DNA from 3 places in the Nonomuraea sp. B208 genome. Region 2 is predicted to be linked to each of the others. Evidence: riboswitches for the same ligand, from Rfam matches in the RefSeq annotation. Region 2 holds a riboswitch; each other region holds the start of a gene.

Region 1 (4,380 bases), on a different contig from region 2:
GCTTCTACCTGCGGGTGCTGCGGCCGGGCCGGGTCGTCGAGACGACCGTGATCGGGGTCGCGCTGCTGGTCCTCGCCATCGTGGCGGGCGGCTGGGTGCAGGGGTCGAGCTGGGCGCCGTTCTTCACGCTGAGCCCGTCGGCGCTCGCGCTCTGGCTCATCGCGTACGGGTTCGTCGCCGCGGTGCTGCCGGTGTGGATGCTGCTCGCGCCGCGCGACTACCTCTCGACGTTCATGAAGATCGGCACCATCGTGCTGATCGCGATCGGCATCGCGGTCACCATGCCGCCGCTGCGCACCACCGCCTTCACCGACTTCGCCTTCAACGGCAAGGGGCCGGTCTTCGCGGGCTCGCTGTTCCCGTTCGTGTTCATCATCATCGCCTGCGGGGCGCTGTCCGGGTTCCACGCGCTGATCTCCTCCGGCACCACGCCGAAGCTGATCCAGAAGGAGAGCCAGGTCCGGATGATCGGCTACGGCTCCATGCTCATGGAGTCGTTCGTGGCCGTCATGGCCATCACGGCGGCCTGCGTGCTGTCGCCCGGCCTCTACTTCGCGATGAACGCCCCGGCCGGGGTGCTCGGCGCCACCGTGCAGTCGGCCTCCGAGGCCGTCGCGAACATGGGCTTCACGATCACCCCCGAGCAGCTCCAGGCCGCGGCGGCGGCCGTGCAGGAGGAGACGCTGATCGCCCGCACCGGCGGTGCGCCGACGCTGGCCGTCGGCATCTCGCAGATCTTCTCCGGCTTCCTCGGCGGGGCCGCGCTCCAGGCGTTCTGGTACCACTTCGCGATCATGTTCGAGGCGCTGTTCATCCTCACGACCGTGGACGCCGGCACCCGGGTGGGCCGGTTCATGCTCCAGGACACCCTCGGCAACCTGTGGAAGCCGATGGCGCGGGTGAGCTGGTGGCCGGGCCTCGTGGGATCGAGCGCGGTGGTCGTGGCGGCCTGGGGCTATTTCCTCTACCAGGGCGTCAACGACCCGCTCGGCGGCATCAACCAGCTCTTCCCGCTGTTCGGCATCGCCAACCAGCTCCTCGCGGCGGTGGCGCTCACCGTCGCCACCACGCTGCTGATCAAGAGCGGGCGGCTCAAGTGGGCCTGGGTGACGGGCGTGCCGCTGGCCTGGGACGCCGCGGTCACCCTGACCGCGAGCTACCAGAAGGTCTTCTCCGCCGACCCGACCCTCGGCTTCTTCGCCCAGCGCGACCGCTACCAGAGCGCGATCGACCAGGGGCAGGTGCTCGCGCCCGCCAAGTCGATGGACGCGATGCGGCAGATCGTCATCAACTCCACCGTGGACGGCGTGCTGGCCGCGCTGTTCGCCGTCATGATCATCATCGTGATCCTCGACGCGGTCCGCGTGTGGGTGACGGCGATCCGGGCGCGCGAGCCGCTGCCGACCACGGAGGAGCCGTTCGAGGAGTCGAAGCTGCTCGCGCCGTCCGGCCTCATCGCCACCCGCGAGGAGAAGGAGGCGATGGCCGCCCGCGGCCCCGCCGGCCCCTAGCGGAGCCAGCGGTCCGTGGGCCAGCCCTCGCGCCGCCAGGCGCTGTCCCAGAACATCCACTCGTACGCCGCCGCCGTCAGATAAGCCTCCTCCATCGCCGCCCGCGTGCCGGCGTCCGCGCCTTCGGCGAGCCGGTCGGCGATCGCCTTGGCCCGGGTCACCGACGCCGCGAACTCCGGGTCGGAGTAGGTGGAGATCCACTTGCCGTACGGGTGGCCGCCGAGGTCGCCCGCCCGCCCCAGCAGCGCCGTGCCGACGTCCTGGTAGATCCAGAAGCACGGCAGCACCGCCGCCACCAGCACCGGGTACGGCGCCGCCAGCGCCGTCGCCTGGAGGTAGGACGCGTACGCCAGGCACGTCGGCGACGTGGCGATCCCGGCCGCGTCCGCGCCCAGCTCGGCCACGTAACCGGCGTGCAGCAGGCGCTCGGCGGCCAGCGCCGTGTGCGCGCTGCTCGCGAAGAACGCCGCCTCGTCCAGGTCGGTGGCCCGCGCCGAGGCGGTGGCGAGCGCCTTGGAGAACGCCTCCAGGTAGCGGGCGTCCTGCACGATGTAGAACGCGAACCGGTCGGCGTCGAGGGTGCCGTCGCCGAGCGCGACGTTGAACGGGTGGCCGTGGATCGCGGTCATCAGGTCGGCCGTGCGCAGCCACATGTCATCGCAGAACATGACGTCCCTTCGCTAGTGCGAGCTAGATCAGGTTCGACGGGTGTGATCTCAGCCCGGATCGCCGGGCACCCCGCGTCAGTCGATCACTGTAACAGGTGTTCGGATATGGTGGACGGGGTGACCGGCGAGGAGACCCGCGAGGGCGTGACGCTGACCAATCTCGACCAGCCGTTGTTCGACGGGGCCGAGGCCACCAAACGCGACCTGGTCGACTATCTCGACGCGGTCGCGGACCGCCTGGTGCCGGTGCTGCGCGACCGGGCGCTCTCGGTCGTCCGGGTACGCCCCGGGCAGGAGCCCTTCATGCAGAAGAACCTGCCGAAGTACGCCCCTCCGTGGATCGAGCGCGTCTCGGTGTGGGCGGACTCCTCGCGGCGGCAGGTGACGTACGCGCTGGGCAACGACCGGCGGACGCTGATCTGGTTCGGCAACCAGCGGGCGGTGGAGTACCACCCGGCGCTCATCGCCGGCGACCACTTCACCCACCTGGTGCTGGACCTCGATCCGCCGGAGGGCGCGGAGGCGTTCGGGCTGGCCGTGCGGGCGGCGTTCCTGGTGCGGCAGGCGCTGGCGGACGCGGGGCTGGCGGGCGCGGTGAAGACCAGCGGGGCCAAGGGCGTGCACGTGTTCGTGCCGGTCGAGCCGGGTGTCCCGATGGAGGACCTGGCCGCCGCCACCCGCGCGATCGGGGCCCGCGCCGAGCGGCTGGACCCGGGGCTCGCGACGACGGCGTTCATCAGGGAGGACCGCGCGGGCAAGGTCTTCATCGACTCCACGCGGGCGGGCGGCGCGACGGTCGTGGCCGCCTACAGCCCGCGGATCCGGCCCGGCGTGCCGGTGTCGTTCCCCGTGCCGTGGCCGGACCTGGACCGGGTGACGCCGCGCGACTTCACCATCAGGACGGCGGCGGCGCTGGTCGACAAGAGCGATCCGTGGGCGGGGGAGATGCCCGGGCCGCAGCGACTGCCCGCCGACCTGGTGGAAGAGGGGCACACGATCCCGGTGGCGCGGGTGCAGGCGATGCACGAGGGGAAGCGGCGTGCCCGTGCCCGCCGCGAGGCGACCTGAGACGGCGTGAATCCGCGGCGACAGTGGGCCTTCTCAGCGGCCCGGTGCCGGGTTACGTTCGCGTTCGGCGCGGCTCGGGGGGACTGCGCGCGCCCGTAACCGATCCCGGCACAGGGAGATCCGTCGCATGCGTATGCGTAGAATCGCCGTCGCGCTCGGCCTGCTCCTCACCACGGTCCCCGCCGCGGTCCTCGCCGCGCCACCCGCGCAGGCGCGGACCGGCGGCCTCGACGACGTCTTCGCCAAACTGCTCGTCCAGCAGGTCAAGGGCACGAACGTGGCCAAGCACCTCAAGGCGTTCCAGGCCATCGCCGACGCGGGCGGCGGCACCCGCGCCGTCGGCACCCCCGGCTACCGGGCCTCCCGCGACTACGTGGCCGGCAAGCTGCGCAGGGCCGGCTACAAGGTCACCCTGCAGCCGGTCACGTTCGTGAAGAGCTGGAGCGAGAACGCCCCGCCGACGCTCGCCGTGCAGGGCGGCGCGACGTACGCGCCGAACGAGGACTTCTTCACCTTCGCGCCGTCACCGTCCGGCGACGTGACCGCGCAGGTCCAGGGCGTGGACCTGACCCTGCCGCCCGCGCCGTCGCCCTCCTCGACCAGCGGCTGCGAGGTGGCCGACTTCGCCGGGTTCGTCGCCGGCCGGATCGCGCTCGTCCAGCGCGGCACCTGCCCGTTCGTCACCAAGGTCGAGAACGCCCTCGCCGCCGGCGCGAGCGCGATCATCATCTTCAACGAGGGCCAGCCGGGACGGACCGACGCCTACCCGCTGGACATCGGCGGCCTGCAGGGCCTGCCGATGGTGTTCGCCGACTTCGCGGTCGGCCAGGCGCTGGCCGCCACGCCCGGCGCGACCGTGCACCTCAAGGTCGACGCCAACATGGTGCTCGGCACCGAGGACAACGTCATCGCCGAGTCCCGGCTCGGCGACCCGCGCCAGGTCGTCATGGTCGGCGCGCACCTCGACAGCGTGACCGAGGGCCCCGGCATCAACGACAACGGCTCGGGCAGCGCCGCCATCTTGGAGGTCGCCGAGCAGATGGCGCTCTACCCGGTCAAGCACAAGGTCCGTTTCGCGTTCTGGGCCGCCGAGGAGATCGGGCTGCTCGGCTCCACGCAGTACGTCGCCTCCC
Region 2 (4,380 bases):
ACGCCCTCCTCCACGGCCGCGGCGGAGGCCTCGGCGGCGGAGTGGGTGGACCGTCCGATGACGATGTCGTCGCCGAGTATCTCTCGCGCGACCGTCGTGGGAAGGTCGTCCTGCCCCAGGTGGAGCACGTCGGGACGGGCGGCGTGGGCGATGTCGGCCCGGTCGTTGACCGCCAGCAGCTTGCCGTGCCGGTCGCAGGCGTCGCGGAAGACCTCGAGGAGGGCGAGCTCTTCGCGGGCCTCCAGGCCCTTCTCCCGCAGCTGGACGATGTCCACGCCGTTAGCCAGCACCGTGTCGAGGAACTGCGCGAGGTCGCTGCGGTCGCGGCGGCCGTCGGTGCAGAGATAGAGGCGGGCGTCAGAAAGCGAGGGCCTGGGCACGCCGCTTGACCTCTGTGTGACGGCCGGCCTTGATCGCCTCGATGGGCGAGCCTGGCAGCGAGTCGTCGGGGGTGAAGAGCCAGCGCAGGGACTCGGCGTCGTCGTAGCCGGCGTCCTGCAGCACGGTCAGGGTGCCGGGCAGGCCCTTCATCACGTCCTTCCCGTCGAGGAACACCGCGGGCACCTGCGGGGACCCGCTGCCCTCCCGGCGTACGCCGAGGAGCTTGTGATCCTTGAGGAGTTGCTTGGCCCGCCCGATCGGGAGTTCCAGGCGCTGGGCCACTTCGGGGAGCGTGAGCCACTCGCTGACGAGCTGGTCGGTCTCCCGGTCGATCTGTGCAACAGAAAGCGTCACGGAACCACAACTACCACATGCCGTGCTTGCTCAAACAACACAATCCCGTAGGGGGACGTCTGGATCTACCAGGCGTTCCGCGTCCAGCCGGGAGCCCGCGCCGATGATGCGGCGGCCCTGGACGAGGTCGCGCGGCCGGTCGACGGCGAACACCGCGGCGAGGGTGTCGTCGTCCCTCAGCCAGACGGCCGACCACTTGCCCTCGGGGCCGCCGCGGTAGAGCAGGCGCTCGCCCGCGGGGTGATGGCCGGCGTACTGGACCATGTGCCCGAACTGCTCCGACCAGAAGTACGGCACCGGGTCGTAGACGGCGTCCTCGCCGAGCAGGCTCGCGGCGGCGACCTCGGGGGCGTTGAGCGCGGTGTCCCAGTGCTCGACCCGCAGCCGGTCCTGGAAGCGGCGCGACCACCAGGCGGCGCAGTCGCCCACCGCGACCGTGCCGGGCAGCGAGGCGCGCAGGTGCTCGTCCACGACGACGCCGTTGTGCAGGTCGAGGTCGGCGTCGGCCAGCCACTGGACGGCCGGGCGCACGCCGATGCCGGCGACGACCACGTGCGCGTCGAGGAACTCGCCGCCGACCAGCTCGACGCCGCCCTCCTCGACGGAGTGGACCATGGCGCCGAGCCGCAGGTCGATGCCGTCGTACCAGCGTTCGGTGCGGGCGCCGATCTCCGGGCCGACGGCGGTGGCGAGCGGCGCGGGACCGGCCTCGACCACGGTGACCGCGCAGCCGGCCCGGCGGGCGGCCGTGGCCACCTCGGCCCCCACCCAGCCCGCGCCGGCGACCACGACGCGGGCGCCGGGCACGAGCGCGGCGCGCAGCTCGTGCGCGTCGTCGAGGGTGCGCAGGACGTGCTGCGGGCCGTCGCCGGGCAGCCGGACCGGGTCGGCGCCGGTGGCGATGACCAGGCCGTCGTAGCGCAGCTCGCCCTCGGTGGTCTCGACGGCGCCCGGCCGCAGCGCGGTGGCGGACACGCCGGGACGGAAGGCGACGCGCAGCGCGGCGAGGTCGGTGTCGACGAACGTGGTGTCGGACTCCCCGAGCAGCACGCTCTTGGTCAGGGGCGGACGGTCGTAGGGGCGATGGCGTTCCCGCCCGACGAGGGTGATCCTGCCGCCGAATCCGCGCCCGCGCAGCGCCTCGACCGTGCGTACGCCGGCCAGGCCCGCTCCCACCACCACGACATGGTCCACGACCAAGACCATAGACGGGTACGGGGCCCGGCGGCGAAGGGGGGCGTGTCTGGCGCCGCCGGCGAGGTCGTAGGCTGGGGGCGTAAGACGCGCGGGAGTCCGGCCGTGACCGGGCTGAGAGGAAGGCTGCACAGGGCCTTCGACCGCAAGACACCTGATCCGGATCATGCCGGCGAAGGGAGCGCATGGTGGAGGTCATCGTCGGCGGCGGGGTCGTCGGGCTGTCGGTCGCGTGGCGGCTGGCGCGGGCGGGGCGGCCGGTCACCGTGGTCGATCCCGACCCCGCGGGCGGGGCCTCGCACGCGGCGGCGGGCATGCTGGCGCCGGTCAGCGAGGTGACCTACACCGAGGAGCCGCTGTTGCGGCTGGGCCTGGCGTCGCTGCGCCGCTGGCCGGCCTTCGCGGCCGAGCTGGCCGCCGACGCGGGGCTGCCCGAGGGGGCGCGCGGGGTGGACCTGCGCGCGGAGGGCACGCTCGACGTGGCGTTCGGGGCCGACGACCTCGCGGCGCTGGACGAGCTGGCCGCGTTCATGGACAAGCTGGGGCTCCCGGTGGAGCGGCTGACCGGGCGTGAATGCCGCCGCCTGGAGCCGATGCTGGCGCCGTCGGTGCGCGGCGGCCTGCTGGCCGCCGGCGACGCCTGGGTGGACCCGCGCCGGGTGACGGCGGCGCTGCTGGCCGCGCTGGAACGGCGGGAGGTGCCGCTCGTCCGCGCCCGGGTCACCGCGCTGCTGCGCGAGGACGAGAGGGCGGGCCGGGTCACGGGTGTGCGGCTGGAGGGGGGTGCCGAGTTGCCCGCCACGACGGTGGTGCTGGCGGCCGGGGCCTGGAGCGCGGCGCTGGCCGGGGTGCCGGTGCGGCCGGTCAAGGGGCAGATCCTGCGCCTGCGCTCGCCGCAGCCGCTGCTGACCCGGTGCGTACGCGGCTCCGTGCACGGCTCCCCCGTCTACCTCGTCCCCCGGGGCGACGGCGAACTGGTGGTCGGCGCGACCCAGGAGGAGCTGGGCTTCGACACCCGGGTGACCGCCGGCGGCCTGTACGAGCTGCTGCGCGACGCCAGGGAGCTGGTGCCCGGCGTGACCGAGCTGGAGCTGGCCGACGTGGTGGCGGGCCTGCGCCCCGGCACGCCGGACAACGTGCCGATCGTCGGGCCGGCCGGGGACGGGCTGGCGCTCGCCACCGGACACCACCGGGGCGGCGTGCTGCTCGCGCCTCTGACGGCGGCCCTGGTGGCCGGGGAGGCGGGCGGCGAGGAGGGCGGGCTGGCGGCGTTGTGCTCGCCGGCGAGATTTGGAGAGATCGCATGATGGTGCAGATCAACGGGGCCACGCACGAGGTCGCCGACGGGACGACCGTGGCGCAGGCCGTACGGGCCCTGACCGCGGCGACCACCGGGGTCGCCGTGGCGGTCAACGACGAGGTGGTCACGCGCGGCGCATGGGAGACCACGGCGCTGCGCGAGCGCGACCGCGTGGAGGTGCTGACGGCGGTGCAGGGTGGATGATCTGATCATCGCCGGGGAGAAGTTCTCCTCCCGGCTCATCATGGGCACCGGCGGCGCCCCCTCGCTGGAGGTGCTGGACCAGGCGCTGGCGGCCTCCGGCACCGAGCTGACCACGGTCGCCATGCGGCGGCTCGACCCGCACGCCCGCGGCTCGGTGCTCGACGTGCTGCGCGAGCGCGACATCAAGGTGCTGCCCAACACGGCCGGCTGCTTCACGGCGGGCGACGCCGTGCTGACGGCCCGGCTGGCCAGGGAGGCGCTCGGCACGAACTGGGTCAAGCTGGAGGTCATCGCCGACGAGCGGACGCTGCTGCCCGACCCCATCGAGACCTTCGACGCGGCCGAGCGGCTGGTGGCCGACGGGTTCGTGGTGCTCCCGTACATCGGCGACGACCCGGCGCTGGCGCGGCGGCTTGAGCAGGCGGGCTGCGCGGCGGTGATGCCCCTGGGCGCGCCGATCGGGTCGGGCCTCGGCATCCGCAACCCGCACAACATCGAGCTGATCGTGGAGGCCGCGTCGGTACCGGTGATCCTCGACGCGGGGATCGGCACGGCCAGCGACGCCGCGCTGGCGATGGAGCTCGGCTGTGACGCGGTGCTGCTGGCGACGGCGGTCACCCGGGCCCAGCGCCCCGACCTCATGGCGGCGGCCATGAAGGCGGCGGTGACGGCCGGGCGGCTGGCGCGGCAGGCGGGGCGTATCCCGCGCCGCCGCTACGCCGAGGCGTCCTCCCCCATGATGCCCTGACGCGGGAGACAGGAGGGACGCGCCGGGGCTCGCGGGGCTCCGGCGCGTCGCAGGGGGCACGGCTCGGCATCGGTTTCGGGCGGCCGGGCCCTGCCGGTGCCAAAACGCCCGTAAACTCAGCGGGGTGGATACGACGACTGCGGACCCTCTGGTCGGGCGGCTCCTCGATGGACGCTATCGCATCGAGAGCCGGATCGCC
Region 3 (4,380 bases), on a different contig from region 2:
GCGCTGATGTCCACCCGCACGTCGAGGAGGTCGCCGGCGCTGTCGAGCCGTTTGGTGCGCACCGACACCTGGCCGCCGGTCCGTACGCGCTCCAGCGCCGCGTTGTGCTCGGCGGTCAGCTCCGCCGGGACGATCGGCGCCCGGCGGCCCAGCATCTCCGCGGCCGTCCAGCCGAACAGCCGCTCGGCCGCCTCGTTCCAGACCAGCACAGTCTGGTCCCTGTCGACCGCGACGACGGCGTTGGGCGAGCTGTCGAGCACCGCGCGGGCGATCTCGTCGTCACTACCGGCCCATTCGTCCCCCACTCCTCCATAGTGCACGTGGCGCGGTGGGTGCGTCGGGCGATCCGTCCGATACGCTGCGGTCACGACGATTCCGGGAGGGCGAGGGCATGACGAGCGGCGAACTGGACGCCCTGCTGCGCGTGACCTCCAGCACCTACCGGGGAGACGCACCCGACATCGCGTTCGGCACCTACGACGGCGCCGTGGGCCGGCTCGTGCTGGCGGTGACCGCCAAGGGCGCCGTGGCCTGCTCCTTCGAGCCGGAGAACGACGTCTTCGAGCTGATCAGCCGCACCGTGGGCCGCTTCATCGGCCCCGACCCGCGCCGCCTCGACCCGCTGCGCAGAGAGCTGGACGCCTACTTCTCGGGGCGGCTGCGGGCCTTCGCCACGCCGGTCGACCTGGCGCTCGCCACGCCGTTCGCGCGCACGGTGCTGCAGAAGACGATGGCGGTCCCCTACGGCACGACCACGACGCTGGAGCGCATCGGCGAGAGCATCGGCCGGCCGCGCGCGCTGCGGGCGATCGGCAACGCGCTGGCCTCCAACCCCCTCTGCGTGATCGTCCCCTGCCACCGGGTGGTGCGCGAGGACGGCGCGCTCGGCGACTACGCGGGGGGCGTCGCCGCCAAGCAGCACCTGCTCAACGTCGAACGGCGCGCCTCGACCGGCCCGTGAGCGCCCCGGCGAGCAGCGTCACCAGCGCCGCCACCAGGGCCGCGCCGAGCGCGCCGTTCATCCACGGCTGGCGGGTGAAGCCGATCGCGTCGCGCAGGCCCGCCCAGATGCCGTCCCAGGCGGCGACGGTGGGCGTCGAGGTGGTCAGCCAGTAGGCGACGAACCCGAGCGCCCACGGCACCAGCATGCTCGGGCGCGAGGGGGCGTCCTCGGCGGTGTTCCACTGGCCGGCGCGGGCGAAGACGAAGTAGTCCACGGCCAGCACGGCGAACATCGGCACGAAGACCGCCCCGATCACGCCGAGGAACGCGCCGTACGAGGTCACGTCCACGACCAGGGCGATCGCGACGGTCAGCACGCCGATCGCGACGGAGAACAACCGCCGGTCCACGCGCGGCAGCAGGTTCTGCAGGGACATCGTGGTCGAGTAGACGTTCGCGAACGACTGGTCGGTCTCGCGCAGCACCAGGATGCCGAAGAACAGCGCGCCGAGCGGGGCCGCCACGAACGGCGCGAAGACCGCCGTGCTGTCGGCGGTGACGGCGGCGGAGCCGGCGATGGCGACCGCGTACACGCCGAGCCCCAGGCAGGCGACCTGGGCCAGCGTGTAGCCGCCGACGACGCCGGTGAACGCGGCGCGGCTGGAGCGGGAGTGCCGGGCGAAGTCGGCGGCCATCGGCACCCAGGAGACCGACAGGGCGATCACGTAGTCGACGGCGGCCGGGAACGCGGTCCACGAGCCGCCGGTGTACGTGGGGGCCTCGTTCAGGAAGAACCAGGCGAACCAGAGCATCGAGATGATCACGCCGACCGTAACGTAGCGGCGCAGCAGCCGGATCGAGCCGAGCGGCCAGATCGTCAGCGCGGTGGTGAGCACCCCGGCGACGATCACCCACACCTGGTAGGGCACCCCGCCGAAGATCGCGGTGGCGGCCTTGGCGATCACCCACAGCTCGAACGCCCCCCAGCCGAGCATCTGGACGATGTTGAGCACCGTGGGGACGTAGGAGATCTTCGCTCCGAACAGCCCGCGCAGCAGCACCATGGCGGGCTGCCCCGTCCGCGTGCCGGGGACGGCGGACAGACCGACCATGGCGGTGCCGATGAGGCTGCCGACCAGGGCCGCGACGAGCGCGCCCGCCAGGCTGAGCGGGGCGTTGCCGAGGGGGTCGAGCAGGAACAGCGCCCCGGAGAAGCCGAGGAGGCTGACGCCGAGGTTGGCCCAGAGGGCGCCCTGGTCGAGGACGCCGAGCGTCTTCGGCGGAGCGCCGTCGAGGGTCAGGGGGACTTCGTCGGCGACATGCGCCATCGCACACTCCCTACGCCGGCATTACCCGGACAGGTTCAGGCGGTCGGCAGCGGCTGGTCAGCTGCCCTCTCAGCCCGGCGAACCCCGAGCTCCCGCGACGATCTGTAGTTTTCGCCCTCATGATGCCTCAATGGCGCCAGAAGCGCCATATGAGGCTCTTCCTCGGCCGATCAGGCCACGAACGGGTCCTGACCGGTCTCGCTCACCATGGGCCGGCGCGCGGCCTCCCACGACTGCATGCCGCCGCCGACGTTGACGGCGTCGCGTCCGAGCTGGTTGAGCCAGGCCGCGACCTGCAGCGACCGGCCGCCGACCCGGCAGACGACGTAGACGGTGCGGTCGGCCGGGATCTCCTCGACCCGGCCCTGGATCTGGGTCATGGGGATGTGCACGGCCTCCGGCGCGTGGCCCGCGAGCCATTCGTCCTGCTCACGCACGTCGAGCAGGTAGGCGTCCGCGGGGACGGCGCTGGCCTCGGTCTCAGGAACGGTCATGCTTCCATTGTCCCGCCCGCGCGGAGCTATTTGAGCAGCTTGGACATCCGCCGGTCGGCCAGGGGCTTGCCACCCGTCTGGCAGGTCGGGCAGTACTGCAGCGAGGAGTCGGCGAACGACACCTCGCGGATCGTGTCGCCGCACACGTCGCAGGGCTGCCCCGTCCGGTTGTGCACGCGAAGGCCCGACTTCTTCTCCGCCTTGAGGTCCTTGGCGGCCAGGCCGTGCGCCCGCTCGACGGCGTCGGCGAGCGTCGTGACGATGGCCTCGTGCAGGTCGGCGACCTGCGCGTCGGTCAGCGTCCCGGCGATCTTGAACGGGGACATCCGCGCCGCGTGCAGCACCTCGTCGGAGTAGGCGTTGCCGATGCCCGCGATGATCTTCTGGTCGCGGAGCAGGCCCTTGATCTGGGTACGGTTGCCGCCCACGATGCGCTTCAGCGCGTCCACGGTGAAGGCCGGGTCGAGGGGGTCGGGGCCGAGGGCGGCCACGCCGGGCACCTCGTCCGGATTTTTCGTGACATAGATGGCGAGCCGCTTCTGCGTCCCCGCCTCCGTCAGCTCGAACCCCGGCGCCTGCCCCTCGTCGTCGGGCGCGAAGCGCACCCGCGCCGCGAGCGGGCCCTTGCCCGGCCGCACCGGCTTGGCCCCCGACATGTCGTCGCGCCAGCGCAGCCACCCGGCCCGCGCCAGGTGGAAGACCAGGTGCAGCCCGTCACAGTCGAGGTCGAGGAACTTGCCGTGCCTCGCCACCCCGGTGACGGTGAGCCCGCCGAGCGCCGTGACCGGCGGATCGAACGTCTTGAGCGCCTGGATGCCGACCACTTCGACGGCCATGATGGACCGGCCCACCGCCCGTTCGCGCAGGAAGTGGGCCAGAGACTCCACTTCGGGAAGTTCCGGCATGCCCCCAGAGTACGGTGCGCGCCGGACCATCCACAGCCTGTGGAAAGCGCCGGGCGATTAGTGTCGGGGCATGAAGGTGACGATCGCCGAAGAACTCCTCCTGCTCGCGTACAGCGAGGACGAGGGCAAGCAGCTCATCAGCACCGTGCAGCTCGACCCCGCGCTGGCCGGCGCGCTCCTCGCCGAGCTCGCCGTCGAGGGCCGCGTCGAGCTGACGGACGACAGGCTCGTGCTCATCGACTCCGCATCTACCGGGGACGACGAGCTGGACGCCGTGCTGAGCCGCCTGGGCGACGAACGCAAGGAGCGCAAGCCCGCCTGGTGGGTGCAGCGCCTGCAGTCGCACAAGCTGCGGGCGCGCCTGCTGACCAGGCTCGCCCAGTCCGGCGTGCTGACCGAGCAGCGGGGCAAGGTGCTCGGGATCTTCCCCGTCACGCGCTGGCCGGAGGCCGACCCGAGCGTGGAGGCCGACGTCAGGGAGCGGGTGGCGAGCGTGCTCGGCGGCGCGGAGCCCGACCCCCGCACCGCCGTCCTGATCGCGATCATGCACGCGGCCAAGCTCGACCGCAAGGCGTTCCCCGGGGCGAGCAAGGAACGGGTGAAGGAGCTCGCCGAGGGCGCCTGGGCGGGCGACGCGGTGGCGAGGACGATCGCGGCCATCAACGCCGCCACCATCACCGCGATCACCGCCGCCACGGTCGTCGCCACCAG

The links. A riboswitch is a leader RNA that binds a small molecule or an ion and turns the genes downstream of it on or off. The one in region 2 is predicted to bind thiamine pyrophosphate.
Region 1: it holds a riboswitch for thiamine pyrophosphate, as region 2 does, so the genes downstream of both, AC27IY_RS28620 (TenA family protein) here and thiO (glycine oxidase ThiO) in region 2, are expected to answer to the same signal.
Region 3: it holds a riboswitch for thiamine pyrophosphate, as region 2 does, so the genes downstream of both, AC27IY_RS17260 (purine-cytosine permease family protein) here and thiO (glycine oxidase ThiO) in region 2, are expected to answer to the same signal.

What each region holds. Positions count from the first base shown of each region.
Region 1 covers NZ_BAAJOU010000025.1:134,097-138,476, reverse strand. The annotation lists gene AC27IY_RS28625 (carbon starvation CstA family protein) at 1-1,511, shown strand, start outside; gene AC27IY_RS28620 (TenA family protein) at 1,508-2,179, opposite strand; TPP riboswitch at 2,167-2,262, opposite strand; gene AC27IY_RS28615 (DNA polymerase domain-containing protein) at 2,285-3,247, shown strand; gene AC27IY_RS28610 (M28 family metallopeptidase) at 3,375-4,380, shown strand, end outside.
Region 2 covers NZ_BAAJOU010000023.1:380,921-385,300, reverse strand. The annotation lists gene thiE (thiamine phosphate synthase) at 1-380, opposite strand, end outside; gene AC27IY_RS25700 (Rv2175c family DNA-binding protein) at 358-735, opposite strand; gene AC27IY_RS25695 (NAD(P)/FAD-dependent oxidoreductase) at 766-1,929, opposite strand; TPP riboswitch at 2,011-2,127, shown strand; gene thiO (glycine oxidase ThiO) at 2,115-3,236, shown strand; gene thiS (sulfur carrier protein ThiS) at 3,233-3,433, shown strand; gene AC27IY_RS25680 (thiazole synthase) at 3,426-4,181, shown strand; gene AC27IY_RS25675 (Stk1 family PASTA domain-containing Ser/Thr kinase) at 4,306-4,380, shown strand, end outside.
Region 3 covers NZ_BAAJOU010000021.1:106,840-111,219, reverse strand. The annotation lists gene AC27IY_RS17270 (ATP-binding protein) at 1-305, opposite strand, end outside; gene AC27IY_RS17265 (methylated-DNA--[protein]-cysteine S-methyltransferase) at 392-961, shown strand; gene AC27IY_RS17260 (purine-cytosine permease family protein) at 927-2,270, opposite strand; TPP riboswitch at 2,261-2,376, opposite strand; gene AC27IY_RS17255 (rhodanese-like domain-containing protein) at 2,441-2,764, opposite strand; gene AC27IY_RS17250 (Fpg/Nei family DNA glycosylase) at 2,791-3,669, opposite strand; gene AC27IY_RS17245 (GOLPH3/VPS74 family protein) at 3,740-4,380, shown strand, end outside.